3 regions of the Chryseobacterium sp. 'Rf worker isolate 10' genome follow, and region 1 is predicted to be linked to each of the others. Evidence: riboswitches for the same ligand, from Rfam matches in the RefSeq annotation. Region 1 holds a riboswitch; each other region holds the start of a gene.
The links. A riboswitch is a leader RNA that binds a small molecule or an ion and turns the genes downstream of it on or off. The one in region 1 is predicted to bind cobalamin.
Positions count from the first base shown of each region.

Region 2: it holds a riboswitch for cobalamin, as region 1 does, so the genes downstream of both, LKL37_RS21655 (acyl-CoA thioesterase) here and LKL37_RS13660 (TonB-dependent receptor plug domain-containing protein) in region 1, are expected to answer to the same signal.
Region 3: it holds a riboswitch for cobalamin, as region 1 does, so the genes downstream of both, LKL37_RS17080 (TonB-dependent receptor plug domain-containing protein) here and LKL37_RS13660 (TonB-dependent receptor plug domain-containing protein) in region 1, are expected to answer to the same signal.

Region 1 covers NZ_JBOZOF010000002.1:810,465-816,057, forward strand. The annotation lists gene LKL37_RS13650 (helix-turn-helix domain-containing protein) at 1-807, opposite strand, end outside; gene LKL37_RS13655 (T9SS type A sorting domain-containing protein) at 962-2,275, shown strand; cobalamin riboswitch at 2,412-2,588, shown strand; gene LKL37_RS13660 (TonB-dependent receptor plug domain-containing protein) at 2,622-4,448, shown strand; gene LKL37_RS13665 (YncE family protein) at 4,469-5,524, shown strand.
Region 2 covers NZ_JBOZOF010000006.1:133,501-139,093, forward strand. The annotation lists gene LKL37_RS21640 (endonuclease MutS2) at 1-640, shown strand, start outside; gene LKL37_RS21645 (ATP-binding cassette domain-containing protein) at 1,094-1,756, shown strand; gene LKL37_RS21650 (hypothetical protein) at 1,787-2,587, shown strand; cobalamin riboswitch at 2,622-2,801, shown strand; gene LKL37_RS21655 (acyl-CoA thioesterase) at 2,919-3,302, shown strand; gene LKL37_RS21660 (HD domain-containing protein) at 3,360-3,950, opposite strand; gene LKL37_RS21665 (XAC2610-related protein) at 3,952-4,650, opposite strand; gene LKL37_RS21670 (PadR family transcriptional regulator) at 5,187-5,516, shown strand; gene LKL37_RS21675 (PspC domain-containing protein) at 5,528-5,593, shown strand, end outside.
Region 3 covers NZ_JBOZOF010000003.1:599,134-604,726, reverse strand. The annotation lists gene LKL37_RS17085 (YncE family protein) at 1-787, opposite strand, end outside; gene LKL37_RS17080 (TonB-dependent receptor plug domain-containing protein) at 784-2,817, opposite strand; cobalamin riboswitch at 2,927-3,112, opposite strand; gene LKL37_RS17075 (transporter) at 3,205-4,152, opposite strand; gene LKL37_RS17070 (cytochrome-c peroxidase) at 4,165-5,214, opposite strand; gene LKL37_RS17065 (MbnP family protein) at 5,207-5,593, opposite strand, start outside.

The DNA.
Region 1 (5,593 bases):
TGTATAATCCTGTTTCAGAAAATAATATTGGGAAATATTTTCGTAAGCCAATCCTAGAAGAAAAGGTTTGCTTTTCCAATGTTCAAGATCTGAAATGATATTGTCTATAAGTGTTTTATATTCCGTTAGTTTATTTTGTTTCAACAGATAAGAAGCCCGGAAAATTTTGTTTTCTATTTTTAAAATTTTGTTCTCTTCATTATGATCGCTGAGGTATTGATTGCTTTTATCCAGATTTTGTAATGCTGTAGGATAATCTCTGTTGATCCCTGAATTCAAAGCCTGAAGTTGGTACAATTTTGCAGTGGTAATTCTCAAAGCCGGATCAGTGCTTTTAAGAAGTTTCTGATCAGATAGAAGATTACTGATGATTCTTTTGGACTGATTATACAAACCTAAGTTTTGATATTGATCCGCAAGATTATAACCACTGAATATCTGCATGAAATAAGAAAGTCCGGTTTTCTGATCAGTATCTTCATTTTGAGCAAAAATATTCACTGATTGTACATAATCACCCTTCATGGCATAGGCTTGTGAAATGATGTTTTGGAGAACCATTTTATGTTCCGTATTCTGATCACTCACGAGAATTCCCTGAGTATAACTTATACATTCATCAGAGTTCTGATAGAGTTTCAGAAATGCCTTATCGGCTAAAATAGTAAAGTCCGGGCCAGACTGCCCACTGATAAAAAGAGAGCCGAAAATGAAAACAAACAGTAGGATTCTTCTGTTATGGTGAAATAATTGATAAGTAAATAATTTGTTTTTTGTGTTTTTTTGAATAGTTCCGGTAAAATCCATATTCAAAACGTTTATTCTTATGTTATTGTTTATTAGTGTTTTAAAAATTAAATTCTTTTGAAATTCACGAATTATGAAAGTCTATTTCTTTTAGCAGGGTGAATATTGTATTAATATTGTTTTCACCAATTCGAAACGCTAAATATAATAAAATATGAAAAATTTTTACAGAATGTCAATGAAAATATTGACCGCTTATTTTTTCCTGAATTTTAGTTTTGCGGAAGCTCAGCTTACTGTAATAGGTTTAGGAAATTATAATGTAGGAGCAGTTTCGGATAATGGAGTGGTAAGTATGCATACAAGTGCCGGAGGAGTTTACAAATGGGATGCTGCCGGAGGACTTGTACAGATAGGTTCAATATCAAATGGATATCCGGCTTCCGGAAGAACAATTGTTTCGAATGACGGAACCAAAATCTCTTCTTCCGTTACCAATGCAGCAACGGGATTCAATGAAATATCAACTTATGATGTAGCAAGTTCTACCTGGGTAAACAGAGGCGGGCTTGTTCCTACCGGATGGGACGGAAGTGTAAGTTCTACCTGGGGAATGACTACCAATGGAAATACTATTGTAGGTCTGGGCTTTCTTACCGCAGCAAATGCACACGCTGTAAAATGGGATGAAGCCAGCGGAATGGTAGATTTGGGAAGTATGGTTCCCGGACGCAGTTCCAGAGCCAATGCCATCAATGCGGCAGGAACAGTAATTGTGGGTTGGCAGGATGAACCGACAGGTATCAGAAGCGGTGCAAAATGGCAGGACGGAGTAGAAAGTTTTATCACAGATAATAACGGAAATAATGTAGGAGAAGCAGGCGGAATTTCTGCAGACGGAAATACCATCATAGGAGCAGCAAATCCTAATCCCTATGTATGGAATGCTGTGAGTGGACTTACTTATATAACGCATCCTAATGCTTCGTTCAGTTTCAAAGGAGGAGCAACAGGAATTTCGGCGGACGGGAAAACGGTGATTGGATTTTACAGAGCATTCGGAGCTCCTCCTATGTCGGGAGAAGGCTTTATCTGGAATTCATCTACCGGAAGGATTAATCTGAATGATTATGCCGTATCCTTAGGAATTGCAACCAATGGAGTAACAATGGGGCTTCCTTTGGCCATTTCACAAGACGGAAAGAAAATTGCCGGAACAGGGACGAATGCCTCAGGTCAAATGATCGCTTTCTATCTGGATATTACAGCGTTTTTATCAGTGAACGATGCTGTAAAAGAGAAAGATAATATCGGTATTTATCCTAATCCGGTAGCTGATATATTATATTTTAAAGGAACAGGAAGAATAGAGAAAGCTGAAGTTTATAATTTGGTTGGACAAAGGGTGAAAACATTCAATACTGTAGAAGGGCAGATTGATGTTTCATCCTTGTCAAAAGGAGATTATATTCTGCAATATTCTGTGAAAGGAGGAAAGCAGGAGAACTATAAGTTTATTAAAAAATAACATATATAAATAGTAAAGTAGTGGGATGAATGGCCGTTTTCAATATTGAAAGCGGCTGTTCTTTTTTATCTGCTGAATTAAAAAGATAGGTTTTTTTAAGCGTAGGCTGGTTTTTTGGCGAATACATATAAAAAACTATCTTTGCAAAAATTTTGGTTTCCAGTATTTTGGAATGAAAAGGGAATCGGGTGTAACTCCCGGACTGTCCCCGCAACTGTAAATCGCAATAAAAGTTTCTGCAAAAAACCACTGTTTAAAACGGGAAGGAGCAGAATGCGAAAGTCAGGAGACCTGCCAGGATTATAATTATAAAAACCTATTGCTTTCGGAGGAAAAGTAAAAAAGTATGGATATAAAAAGATCTTTAGTACTGCTTTTTTCATCATATGGCTGTTTTCTTTTTGGACAAGAGAAAGCTATAGATACTATTTTTGTCTTCGACAATCAGATGAACAGGGTGAAGCTTTTTCATCCCGTAAAAACAATTTCGGCAGAAGATGCCGAGAAAAACTCCAGCAATCTTTCAGAGCTCCTAAGATTTCAGTCACAGGTCTATATTAAAGAAAATGGCCGTGGTGCTGTTTCTTCACCATCTTTCAGAGGAACTACCGCGCAGCAGACTGCTTTTGTGTGGAACGGAATTAATATCAACTCCAATTTTTTGGGGCAGGGAGATATCAATAATATTGCTTTGTTTGGCTACGATCAGATTGGAATAAAAGCTGGTGGAGGAAGTGTAATCTATGGAAGCGGTGCTATCGGGGGAAGTATCCACCTGAATAATACCCTTGATTTTAATAAAGGGTTCCACGGTTCCTTATTTTCAGAAGTCGCTTCATTTAATACCTATAATAATTTTGTAAAAGGTTCTTACAGCAATGATAAGTTCAGTTTTAAAGCTTCAGGAAATTATTCTGTAAGTGAAAATAATTATGAAGTAAGTGATCTGAATTACATCAACAGAAACGGAAATTATTACAATACAACGTTCAATGTAGGAACATCCTATAAAATAACAAATGATCATAAAATTTCGTGGCAAAGCCAGTTTTTTGATTCTTCACAGCACTATCCCGTGTATGAAGAAACAGGAACAAAAACGAAATATAAGACTCAAAGTGTAAGAAGCCTTCTTTCCTGGGACTGGAACAAAGCGAAGTTCAGTAATTCCCTTAAAGCAGCTTATACGGAAGAAAATTTCCAGTATTTTGGCTCGTTAAGCCAGCCTAAATCAAGCGGAGGAACCGGTAAGAATTATATCTTTAAAAATGATTTCAATTATTTCCTGAATTCAAAATGGAATTTTAATATCATCGGAGAATTTCAGGTCAATAAAGGAGAAGGATACCAAAGCGGAATATCCAGTGTCAGCAGAAATGTTGGCTCAATATCAGGATTGTTGAGGTATTTTGCGACGAAAGACCTGCGTTTTGAAGGTGGATTCAAGAAAGATTTTGTAGAAGATGTGAAATCACCGTTTATGTACTCATTCTCTGGAAAATGGAGCGCTGCAAAATGGTATGATGTAAGCGTTAATGTTTCAAAAAACTTCAGATATCCGTCCTTCAATGATATTTATTATGAACCGGGAGGAAATAAAGATCTGAGACCGGAAACTTCTACGCAGGTTGATATGACGAACGAATTTAAAGTGGGAGATTTCAGACTTACCTTGTCTCCTTACTATATGAATGTGACCGATCTTATTGTATGGCTTCCGACTGCTTTAGGCTACTGGCAGGCATTCAATGTCAATAAATCAGAATCTTACGGACTAGAATCTCAGTTGTCTTTCAGCAAGCAGCTGGGAAATCATAAAATCCGTGCGAATGCAGGGTATTACTACGCAAAATCTATTGACAAAGAAACGAAGATGCAGAGACCTTACGTTCCTATGCACAGAGGAAATGTGAATGTAGATTATGAATATGGCTTCTTTAAATTTTTTGCTCAGGCACTGTTGAATGGGGTTACCTATACCACAAGTGATGAAAAGAGATCAGATGCAATAGATCCTTATTTTCTTTTAAATATGGGTGTTTCTGCAACGTTGGCAAAAAAATATACCCTAGGGTTTAAAGTGAATAATCTTACGGATACTTACTATAAAACAGTTTCTTTTTATCCTTTACCCAAAAGAAATTATAGCGTGTATGCAGCAATAAATTTTTAAAAATTAAAATTGAATAAATTATGAAAATAACTAAACTTTTAACTGTCCTATTTGCAGTAATGTTATTGTTTAACATTTCTTCATGTACAAGTGATTCTCAGGATTTTGAAATCTCTCCGATCACTTACCAGAATGGATATTTTATTGCTAATGAAGGTAACTTCAATAGTCAGGGTGCAAAAGTAACATTCCTGACAAGAGATTTAAGCATGAAGCAGGACGATATATATGGATATAACAACAATAAAGAGATCCTTGGTGACGTTCTTCAGACTATTGGTCTTAACGGAAACAAGGCTTATCTTGTCATCAACAACTCAAACAAAATTGTTGTCGTAGACCGTTTTACATTCAAAAGATTAGCTGTAATTACTGACCAGATTGATAACCCAAGAGGAATTACTTTTGCGAACGACTTTATCTATGTTGCCAACCTGAATTTCTCCACGAATGCAACAAGTGTAACGAAATATAAAGCTTCTGACTATTCATTTGTAAGCAAAATCACTATGACAGGTGGGGCTGATAAAACAGTAGAAGCAGGTGGAAATGTTTTTGTACAGAATGCTACATCAGGATTCGGAAATATGATTACTTATATCAATACTTCTAATGACAGCAAAACTGAAATTTCTGTTCCGAATGGTAAGATTAACAGTACTATTTCATACAAATCTAATGTTTACACAGTTTCTTCTACAGCTGCAGATTCTTATATCTATAAGATTTCAAGTACAGGAGCAATGACACCGGTAGTTACACTGACAGGAATTCCAAGTGCTACAAATCTTCAGATTGATAACGATAAAATCTATTTCAGCGCTGGAAATAAAGTGTATACAACAAGTTTAGCTACACCTACAATTCCTACAACTCCATTATTAACAGCTGCAGATGGTGGTCCTTATTTTACGCTTTATGGATTTAACGTTATTGATGGAAGAATCTTTGCATCAGATGTTAAGCAATTTACAGCAGAAAGCGAAATGGTAATATATTCAGCCACTAACGGCAGCAAAATAGGATCTGTTAAAACAGGAGGTCTTGGTGCTAACGGAACTTTCTTAAACCCGTAATAATTTATACTTCTAAAAATATAATTTTTTATTTTTTCATCATTTGTGTTTTTTTCCGGTCGGTTTCTT
Region 2 (5,593 bases), on a different contig from region 1:
CAAGATTCCAAGATTCATTATCCATTCTGCCAAGAAAAAGGTAGAACATGATATTGTCAATCTTGATAAAACGATTGTAAAACTGCAGCAGGAAAAATTTGAGGTAGAAAAATTAAAATCTGATCTTGCAGAAAGAAAAGAGTCTGTAGAAGACAAGCGTGATAACCTTCAGAAACTGAATGACCAGCTTCAGCAGAAATTATTTAATTTCCAGAAACTGTATGAGGAAGAACACCGCAAACTTCAGTTCGGGAATAAGATTGAAGCATTCATCGACAGCTATACCAAAGGAAAATCCAGAAAAGATGTTGTAAAAGATTTCGTAAAGCTTCTTGAACAGGAGAAATTCAGAAAATTAGGAAGTGATAAGGATGAAACAAAACGTCTGCAGGTTGTTAAGAGAAAAATCACTCAACAGCTGAAGAAAGATGATGTGATTGAAAAAATTGCCGAAACCAATGAAAAACTGGAAGAAAAACGTAAAACCGACCGTGCCGTTTGGATGAAAATCGGACAGCGGGTTCGTATTACAGGAAGTACCAGTGTAGGAACTATCGAAAAGATTTCCAGAAACAAGGTAATTGTCAATTACGGAACCTTCAAGACTACGATTGACGCGGATGAACTTGAGAGAATTTAATCCATCAGCAATTATATTAACGCAAATATTAAGAGAGAGCACCGGAAGGTACGCTCTCTCTTTTATTTTAATACCTTCATGAATTCTGTATTTTTTTCTTTCATATAAACGTTTTTAATATATTTGAAATGCATATATACAATGTTGCACAAGCATATGAATTCTTAACATTTTGAATATGGTCAGAAACTTTACTATTCTTTGGATTTTTTATAAAAAGATACTGCTTCCCGCCCTGCCGTTCTCATTGCTCATTTCTTTTCTCCTTCCCTTCAGAGTTGAGACATTTGGTTTAAGTTTTCTTTTAATTGCACCTGCTCTCCATTACTTTATTTATGAATTAAGATTTAAAAACGAATATTATTTTTATGCCCATTCAGGGTTTTCAAGAACTTTTCTTTGGGCAGGAACCCTATTATTAAGTCTTGCTGTAAAAATTATAACATTGTTCTTATGAGTAAACTGCATGTTGATAGTGTAACAAAATCTTTTAGTGAAAGAAAAATTCTGCAGGATATCTATATAGGATGTGAAACAGGACAAATCATGGGATTACTTGGCAGAAATGGAAGCGGAAAATCAACCCTGCTAAAAATTATCTTTGGAATAGAATATGGTGATACTCAGTTTATAAAATATGATAATAAAATTCTGAAAGGCATATCCGATAGAAAAAACAGAATTGCCTACTTATCACAGGATCTTTTTTTACCCAAATATATAAAAATCAAAAATCTGATTCCTCTTTTTTGTAATCAAAAAAATACTGAGTTGCTTTTTACTTCAGAATTTGTAAGACCTTTCCTTGATCAAAAACCTAAAACCCTTTCCAAAGGTGAACAGAGAATTATTGAAACTCTTATGGTCATTTATTCTGAAGCAGACTTTATTTTATTGGACGAGCCATTTCACAGTCTTTCTCCAAAAGTTACTGAAGAATTAAAGAAAAATATCCGTCAGCAATCATCTCATAAAGGATTTATTATTTCTGATCATAACTTTAAAGATGTTCTGGATATTTCTGACTCTATATATCTGCTTTCTGGCGGTCATCTGAAACAAATACAAGATTTAAGTGAACTGCAGCGCTATAATTATCTTCCGAAAAGCATTTAATTTATATATTTGAAGGATTAAAAAATTTTCATGATGACTTTCATAAACAAAGCATTCTATTTATCTGCTTTCAGTATTCTATCTATAGCTTTTGTAAAAGGGCAGAATAAAGTTCCTTTCGGAGTTGTAAAGGCTGAAGAAGGATATGCCAATGTACGGGTTCATAAGGACAACTACAGAAAAATTGTAGACAAGATCCGTATGCGTAAAGGTGATGTATTTGTTTATGTAAAGCCTGCTCCCGGAGAAACAGAGTGGATCTGGATCAAATATCCCGAAAAACAGGATGATGATAAACCTTTTGTACGTTATGAAACTCTTGATAAAGAAGGAATGGTGAATAAAGAACGTATCGCCTATATTGATCAGCTTCCGGCCTATACTCCTTCCAAATCTAAAAACGGAAGATCACTTATTTTCACAGATAATTCTGACCCCAAAATTCCTACTGCTCAAAGAAGCAAAGTAGTCATTGATGTTTACCCTTCCAACGCGGGATACCGTAAAAAGGAAAAAGATGCAGAAGGGAAACTGCTTACCATTGATAAAGTAAAACCATGGGGAATCGGGAATGATCTTCCCGAAGGGATGACTGAAATCAAATCCATCAGGGTACAGCAGCCCGGAAGAGGGTCTGTTTTTGTAAGAGAGGCCATCAAAAATATGTTCCAGCCTACCATGGATTTTGAGAATGTAGGCGTAACCTCCCTGGATAACGACAATATTTTTCTTTATATGATCAACGGTTCAGGAGAAAACAGATATACTACGCTGTGGACCATCAAGAAAGGAAGAGTAATCAGCCAGATTATTTACCATAATCCGGAATAAATTCATTATTTTTGCCCCCGAAAAGTTTTAACGCTTATTCATCATAGAAATTGGTTCTGCATCACTGCAGATTAAAAGGGAACCGTGTGAAAATCACGGACTGTCGCGCAACTGTAAGTAACTGTAATCTTTATCAAAGATCCACTGTGCGAGGCATGGGAAGGAGATAAAAGATGTTACAAGTCAGGAGACCTGCCTATTTCTTAAACAAGTAACTTTCGCGATTTGAAGTTGTATTGATCTGATGGATTGTTTCAGGGATTCTCTTGATTCCTGTTATTGTTCTGTTGTTTTAATATCGTTTTCATTTCGCTTTAATTAATAATGATATATGACTACAGAAGAAAGAATTAAAGCATCCGAAACCAGTATCTTTAAAGCGGTTTTCCCTAACACAACCAATCATTACGATACCCTTTTTGGTGGTACGGCTATGCAGCTGATGGACGAAGTAGCTTTTATTACTGCTACCCGATTTGCAAGAAAAAGAGTGGTAACAGTAAGCAGTGACAAGATAGATTTCAAGAAACCTATTCCTGCCGGAACCATTGTGGAGCTAATCGGGAAAGTTTCCTACGTGGGAAAAACCAGTATGAAAGTAAACGTTGAGATCTATACCGAGCAAATGTATTCCTACGAAAGAGAAAAAGCCATTGTAGGTGATTTTACTTTTGTAGCGATTGACGAATTCAAGAAACCAATCCAGATACTATAAGTAATAAAGAATCGGGCGGCCAGAGGCCGCCCGATTCTTATTGTATTCTTATCAAAGCTATTTTACCACTTTTTCTGTTTCCAGACTTTGGCTCAATAAAAGTTCAAAAGCCTCTCCCATTTCGTCCGATGCTCTACTGATCGCATTTTCAAGCATATTTCGGATTTGCTTTTCTGTCACTCCCGCTTCCGTCCAGCTTTTTCCTGAAGTGTGGGAATTTAAGATAAACGGCATTATTCTATCAATTCCACATGCAAAAATAGCATCTGGCGTTTTCTCATCTTCAAATTCAAGCCATAGATTAAAGAATTCTGTACGTAAAGGCTCATCAAGAATTCCGAAAATCTTTTGAGCAGATGCCTTTTCTCTTTCAAACTTTCCTACCATTGCTTTTTCATCAAAAATAAAAGTATCTCCGGCTTCTATTTCTACAAGATCGTGGATAGAGAGCATTCTTATCACTCTTAATAAATCAATATCTGCGCGGTTTTTAGCATATGGATAAAGGATCTGAGCCAGAATAATAATCTGCCAGGAATGTTCTGCTGTGTTCTCTCTTCGGGAGTCATCTGCATTATAATTTCTTCTCTGTACATTTTTCAAAGCATCCACTGCCAGGATAAAATCTATTTCTTTCTGAATTTTCATTTTACTTTTCTCTATTGTATTGTTCTGATGGATATACCTTGGTTTTGGTTACCCATTTATTATTAATCTTCTCTTTTGTAATCACCTTTACGCGACCTTCTACCGTCATATCTTCTTCTTTTTCCAGAACTTTATCAAGTCCTTTATTCGGAATTACAGCATATTCCGTTGTAAAAATATCACAGCAGCCAGATTTTCCATAGGCTATGAGACGTTTTCGCTTGGCATCAACCTCAAAAATATCAAAAGAGCTGGAAGCAAGATCCGTAAGCTCCTTACTCTTCACAAATGCCATTCTCGTGCTGTTGAATACATATACATCATAAGAAGCAGAGCTATAATTCCCCATATTACCATTTCTTACCGCTATATCTTCTGTCCCGTCAAAATTAAAGTCATCAATGATTATAGGACTGTTTTCGTTCTTTAGCTGAAACATTTTCCCTTGCGTTGGCTTTTCGCCTTCATTAAGATTCAGGACCAGGTCATCAGATACAAAAGTCTGCACCTTTGTGTTTTTATGATCAAACAAATCTACAGTTCCTTTTCCGTTACATCGGCCGTCATAGCAATTATCCACGTGAATGACTGCATCATAGCTCTTCGATGCGTTTTTAACCTCAAACTGATATTGTCCGAAACAGGCAGGCCCCAGCAAAACAAAAGCCGGTAAATGCTTATACTTATTGAATAAATTCATGGTAATAGTAAATGATTTAGGTGTTTTTTTCCTAACAAAAATACGAATCATAACACCGATCTCAAAATTCAAAACTCATTATCTGGAAGATTTAAAACAATTAAAATCCTTTAAATAAGAGAATATTTATTTCTGAGAAGCTGTTTCCCGCTATACGCTCATACTCCTCGCTCCCTGCCAGAATCCAAACCGCTGTGGGGTAACCGCTGCTATCGGGGCTATAATATGAGTAATAAGTAATCGGTAATAAGCAATAATTAATAATGATGATTTTTTGCTCCGTATTTCTTCCAATTTTATTTAAAATGTAGAGATTTTTTAGACATTTTCCTCTCAAATTCATTTTCATAAAAATCCACATATAAAATTATAGAACTGATTACCAGTATTTTATGTTATTTATTTTAAAAATTTCACTACTTTGTATTGCATAATACCATTTTATTTACATATCTTTGTAATGTAAAATTAGAATAGGCTCAGCTAGCTAGGAGCATTTTTCTAAAAATATAACTAATTAACAAAACTTATCAAAGATGAATACCGAAAATACCAAAGCGCAAATGCGAAAAGGAATTCTGGAATTCTGTATTCTAAGTCTCATCAATAATCGCGAAATGTATGTTTCTGATCTTATTGACGAACTGAAAAAAGGAAAACTGGATGTAGTGGAAGGAACCCTCTACCCTCTTCTTACAAGACTTAAAAACGGAGAGTTTCTCTCTTACAGATGGGAAGAATCTACAGGAGGACCACCCAGAAAATATTATCAGATCACAGAAAAAGGAAAACTTTTCCTGGATGAACTTCTAAATACATGGAATGAGCTGACAGCCTCAGTAAACCAAATCACCCAACAAAATTAAAAAACAAAGCTATGAACAAGACACTCTCAATAGGACTCGCAGGTTTTTCTTTTACCATAGAAGAACACGCATATATA
Region 3 (5,593 bases), on a different contig from region 1:
TCTTCACAGTTCCGGTAGCTGCATCTATTAAATACAAACTGGAAGGAACGTTATAATAATCTCCTCTTGAGGTTACATAAAGATCACCGTAATTGTCTTTTTTAAGGTGGTGAAGATTAATGGCAACATCTATTTTTTTGAGTTCTGTAAAAGTGTTCAGATCAATGACGGAAACTGTATTGTCATAATCGGGAGCTTTGTATCCTCCGGAATTGGCTACAAATAGGTTATTTCCAACAACTTCCATTTCTTCCGGCTGGTATCCTACTACCACTTCACGCTGAATGGAAAGAGAAGTGGTATCAATCTCCACTACTTTTCCTTTCGGTGCTTTGGGGTTAATAGCTACAGGCCCGGCATAGCTGCTGGCATAAGCTTTCCCGTCTTTGAAGGCAAGATATCTGCAATTTTGCAGCGGAATAGAGGTAATACGCTTAGCTGTTTTGGCATCCAGCACTTCAATTTTATTGGAAACATTCACAACAATATAGAGTTTGCTTCCGTAGACTTTGATATCATTTCCTACATCTCCCAGTTCTTTTACCACATTGGGGTTAATTTCTGCGTAGATATTCCGGTAATAGGTTCCTTTGGTATAATCAAAAAAATCCAGCGTACATTTATTGCTCCCCATATTCCCTTCATTGAGCATATAAAAGCCTTTTATAGCCGTATTTTCTGAGGGAAGACCTTCTACCACTTCCTGACGGACAATAATGTCATCTGTACGGCATGAAGTAAGAAAAGCTAATACAATAAATAAAAAATAAAAGTTTAGTTTTCTCATAGGGTGAAGTTTAGAATAAGTTTAAAATTTCTTCCTGGCATCGGATAATTGATGACCACATCATAGTATTGATTGAAAATATTATTCATCTCAAGGCTTACTTTAAATTGATGACTCGCCCAATTGAATTTTTTCTGAACAGACAGATCGTGAGTATACCAGGGCTGAACATAATTGTATTGAATATTATCCTGATTCACGTCATATCTTTCTCCTACGTACATTGCACTGTAATTGAAACTCCAGTCTTTATAATCCGCCATCAGGGTGAATGATCCGCTGTGCCATGGTGTATAAGGAATCTGATTGCGATAGAAAGTATCCTCCGGATCACTCATATCTCTGGCACTTTGATAAGTATAGGAAAGCAATGGTCTTAGCTTTACTTGTCCCAGCTGTAATTCAGTCTGAAGATTTACATCGGCTCCTATGATTTCAACCATTCCAAGGTTCATCATCAGCCAGCGGAACATGCTTCCGTTAGGAGCCGCTACAATTTTATCCTGAACTTTGTTATAATAGCCGTCTGCTTTAGCATAAAAGCTTTTAAAGAAACCATTTTTATAATTCTTCTGATAGGTAAATCCTACATCATACTGATTGGTGAATTCCGGTTTCAGGTAAGTATTTCCGATATTGGTATAATACAAATCATTGAAGGTTGGAAGTCGGAAAATTCTTTTATAAAATGCTCTAAGGGTAAGTTCGGGAATAATTTCCGGCTGATAGCTCATAAATACAGCAGGTGTCCATTCTCTGGCATCTCCCGGTCTTTTGTTTTTCCTTACTTCTTCAAAAGTAAAGGTCCCTAAAAGGCTTCCCAGAATTTTGAACCTGTTCCACTGATACGTTGTTGCCAATGCTACCAATGTTGTGTAACGGGTAGGATAAGAAAAATTATCCAGATTGGCGTCCAGATTATTGTACTGAAAATCTCCACTCAGGCTGACATCCCAATTGGGCGTGATTGAATAGATATTGGATGAAGAAAGGTAAAGCTCTCGCTGGATATAGGTGTTATCGGTATAAATAATAGATTGTGAACGAACCGTATCCATGAAATGAGTATAATCGTAAGCGAATTTTGCTTTCAGCTGTGTTTCAAATTTGGGAAACAGCTTTTTTCTCAGATTAGCCTGCACAAAATAATTTTCATCGGAAAGTCTCGCTCCTCTTCCTCCAAAACGACCATTCACAATAGGAGCCGGCATTCCACGGTTTGAAATATAACCATAACCACGGATGTTCCAGCTTCCGTTATTTAAAGTTCCATTTAAAGAAGTTTCAAAACGTTTTGCCCGAATGTCTGAATCCTGTCTCTTTGCGATGGTATCATAAGCCTGTTGTCCATCAGGATATTTCTTGGCATATCGAAATCTGTAAATTCCGTCACTCTGCATAAATTCTCCACTGAAGCTGGCAGAAACCCGGTCTGAAATCTTCTGTTCCAATCGGAATGAAGGATTGAAAAGATCAATTGAAGCACTTTTTGCTCTTATAACAAGATTGGTTTTCCTATTTCCTTTAAATACCGGAGTTTTAGGCTGTAAATAGATAGATCCGGAAGACCCGAAGTCTTTTGCCGGCTGAAAGATTTCACTTTTCTGGCCGTTATACAATGATATTTCTTCCAGATCGTCCAAAGAATATCTTCCCAGATCTACCAGCCCGTTTTGGGCATTCCCCAGTTGAATTCCATCATAAAAAACACCTACATGCTGGCTTCCCATACTTCGGATATTAATGGTTTTCAAACCGCCCAATCCTCCATAGTCTTTGATCTGAACACCTGAAAAATACCGCAGTGCATCTGCAACAGATTGGCTGTTCAGTCTTTCCAGCTGCTCTCCCTCTAGGGTTTGTGCCGGAAGGATCTCTTTAAAATTCTTTTTGTAGAGACTGATTGCCTTAATGGATTCTTCCTTCAGAGTATCATTCTTCTTTTTTTGAGAATATAAAAGTTGAGATGTGATCACCAATATAGTGAAAACAGTTTTTTGAATTGCAGAAGTAGTTAGTTTTGCCGCCATTAGCTCATTTAGTATCATGAAGACGCTAATGGATGTAAGAATACAACGACAAAGCACAGCTGTCACTGCACAGAATCATTGATGTCCTAAGCTTTATTCCACGAAAGCGTCAAACGATTATTTTCTGGCAGGTCTTCTGACTTACTCCATTTTTGAAATCCTTCCCATTAAAAAAACAGTGGATATATTCTTCAAAAACTTTGGTGCGGAGCTTACAGCAGCGGGTCTGTTCCGGATTTTCACCGGATTCCCTTTTAAGAGCTTTTTAGGGCTCACCAAATTTCGGCAAAGATAAATAATAATTCCTAATCCCCAATTAAAATCATGATTCATAAACAATTAAAGCTCCCGAAGGAGCTTTAACCTGATTTTATCAAGGGTTTTGCTTTAAATTCCAATATTCAGGAAAATACTAAACCTTGATTTTGCTTCAATATCTCCTCCTGCAAGATGCGTGTACATGGGAAGCATGATCTCACTTCCAAGACTCAGCTTTTTATAAGAAGCTTCAAATCCCAGCTTTCCGTACAAAGCACTTCCTGCAGTATTGGGCAGGGCTTCATCAAATTGTTTGTTCTGTGCATAAACCTCTCCCTGAACTCCGGTCTTTACAGAAAAAATGGATTTTTCATTTCCTGCAATTTGATAAAAACCCGTTGCAGCATAGTTCCATTGGTTTCCAAAGCGGTAATTCTTCTTATTCTCTGTTTTGATGGTATAGTCTGTATTGACCAATACTGCGACTTTGTTTTTCTGAAATTTATAATTCAAAGCGGCCTGATAATCCCAGCTTCCGGTTCCCAACTGAAAACTCGGATTGACCCCGGAGACTCCTTTTTCATCAAATTTTCCAAGCGGAATTTTTACACCCAAACCTCCGCTCAGATGATGGAAATTATCTTTAGAACTCATCAGCTGGTAAATTCCCATTAGGTTCAGATCCCCTATTCCATTAATCTTAATATCTCCCTGCATTGTTTTCTTTTCATGGAAATGGAAGGGCAGACTTGCATATACACTGAGTTTTTTAGTCAGCGGAATTTTTCCCCAAAGCTGTAAAGTATTGAAATACTGATCCTGCGTAAGGTCTTTCACAAATAAGTTTTCTTTGGCTTTGTAATGCTGAGCAAAGTATTTGATTCCTACAAATTGTGGATTCAATAAAGACTCAAAGCCGGAAGATCCGTTTCCTGCCGCACAGCCACAGGCATCACAATCATCATCAAAATCGAATCTGCTAAAGGTTTGCGGAGCACTATAAGCACTGTCTCTAATGGTCTTTGCCTGATACTGGTTAAACAGGATCAAACTTACTATCACTATAATCTTCTTCATGTTTTCTATAAATTATTCTGCAAATTTTGGATTGGATATAAAACTTTTATCCGATAATGTTTTCAGGAATGCAATAATCGACTGTTTTTCCTGACTGTTCATGGCAATTCCCACATGACCGTTCTGTTTCAGCTGAGGATCAAGATTGGCATTATCTTCCACCTGATCTGAATAGAAATTGAGTACCGCTTCTAAAGTGTAAAATCTACCGTCATGCATATAAGGTGCTGTATATTCTACGTTTCTCAGACTGGGAACACGAAATTTCATCCAGTCTACCTGATTAAGGGAAACTCTGTAACGTCCTGCATCCTTGAATTCTGTATTGTAATACATTCCCGTGTTTCTGAAACTCTCATCAGTAAACAGTTCTCCACTATGACAGGAGGCACATTTCTGTCCAAACAAAGCCATTCCTTGAGATTCTGTTGAAGTTAGCTGCTCTTTTCCTTGCTTAAATCTGTCATATTTTGAATCTGCAGAAATTAAAGAAGCCATAAACTGCGACAATGCTTTCAGAATTCTTTCTCCGGTAATGGTTTCATCCCCATAGGCTTCTCTGAAAAGTTTTTTATACTTCTGATCGTCTTTTATCTTTGAAATAGCTTCCGGTATGGAACTGTCCATTTCATTGATATCTGTAATCGGACTGATAGGCTGTTCATTAAGATTATGAATCACTCCGTCCCACATATACCTTTTCAAAAAAGCCATATTCTGAATAGGTGGTGCATTCCTGATTCCGATTCTATCGTCAACACCATGACTTACTGTGTGACCATGATGGGTAAAAGCATTTTCCTGAATATGACAGAAACCACATGAAATGGTATTATTCCTTGAAAGTCTGCCTTCATAGAATAATTTTCGTCCCAACTCTACCCCATTTTTGGTCACAGGATTAACTGATTTGTCAAAAGTCATTTCCGGGAAATAAGAAGGAAACTGCAGGTTATACGCTTCATCTTTTTCCAGTGGCTGTATGACCTCATCAGAACAGGAAATACAACTCAACAGAAATACAAGCAGAACCAGTATCGTTTTAACAAAAAAATTAATCATTGTGAACGTGATCTACTTTAAACATTTTTGTGAGATTGTTGGTAACGTCTACCAGGTGTTGGTTCGAACCCATCAGCATATCATTACCGGTGGCAAGAGTAAGCGCCTTATCTCCGCTCAAAAACTGGTTCAGGTCTGCAAGAATATGAACAGAAGGTCGAATCTGACTTGTCACTCTTGCTGTTGTCGGAAGATTCAATGTGATTTCGCGGTATAAATCAGCCTGTTGATTAGCTGTAACATTTCCCATATTTCCGGTATGATTCATGAATTCCTTTGAAGGAGCATCATTTCCGTATTTTCCTTCCAGTTTTACAAAAACATAACCGGCAGCCCATGACCATGACATTCCCTTCTGCTTGGCTTTTGTCCAGAATTC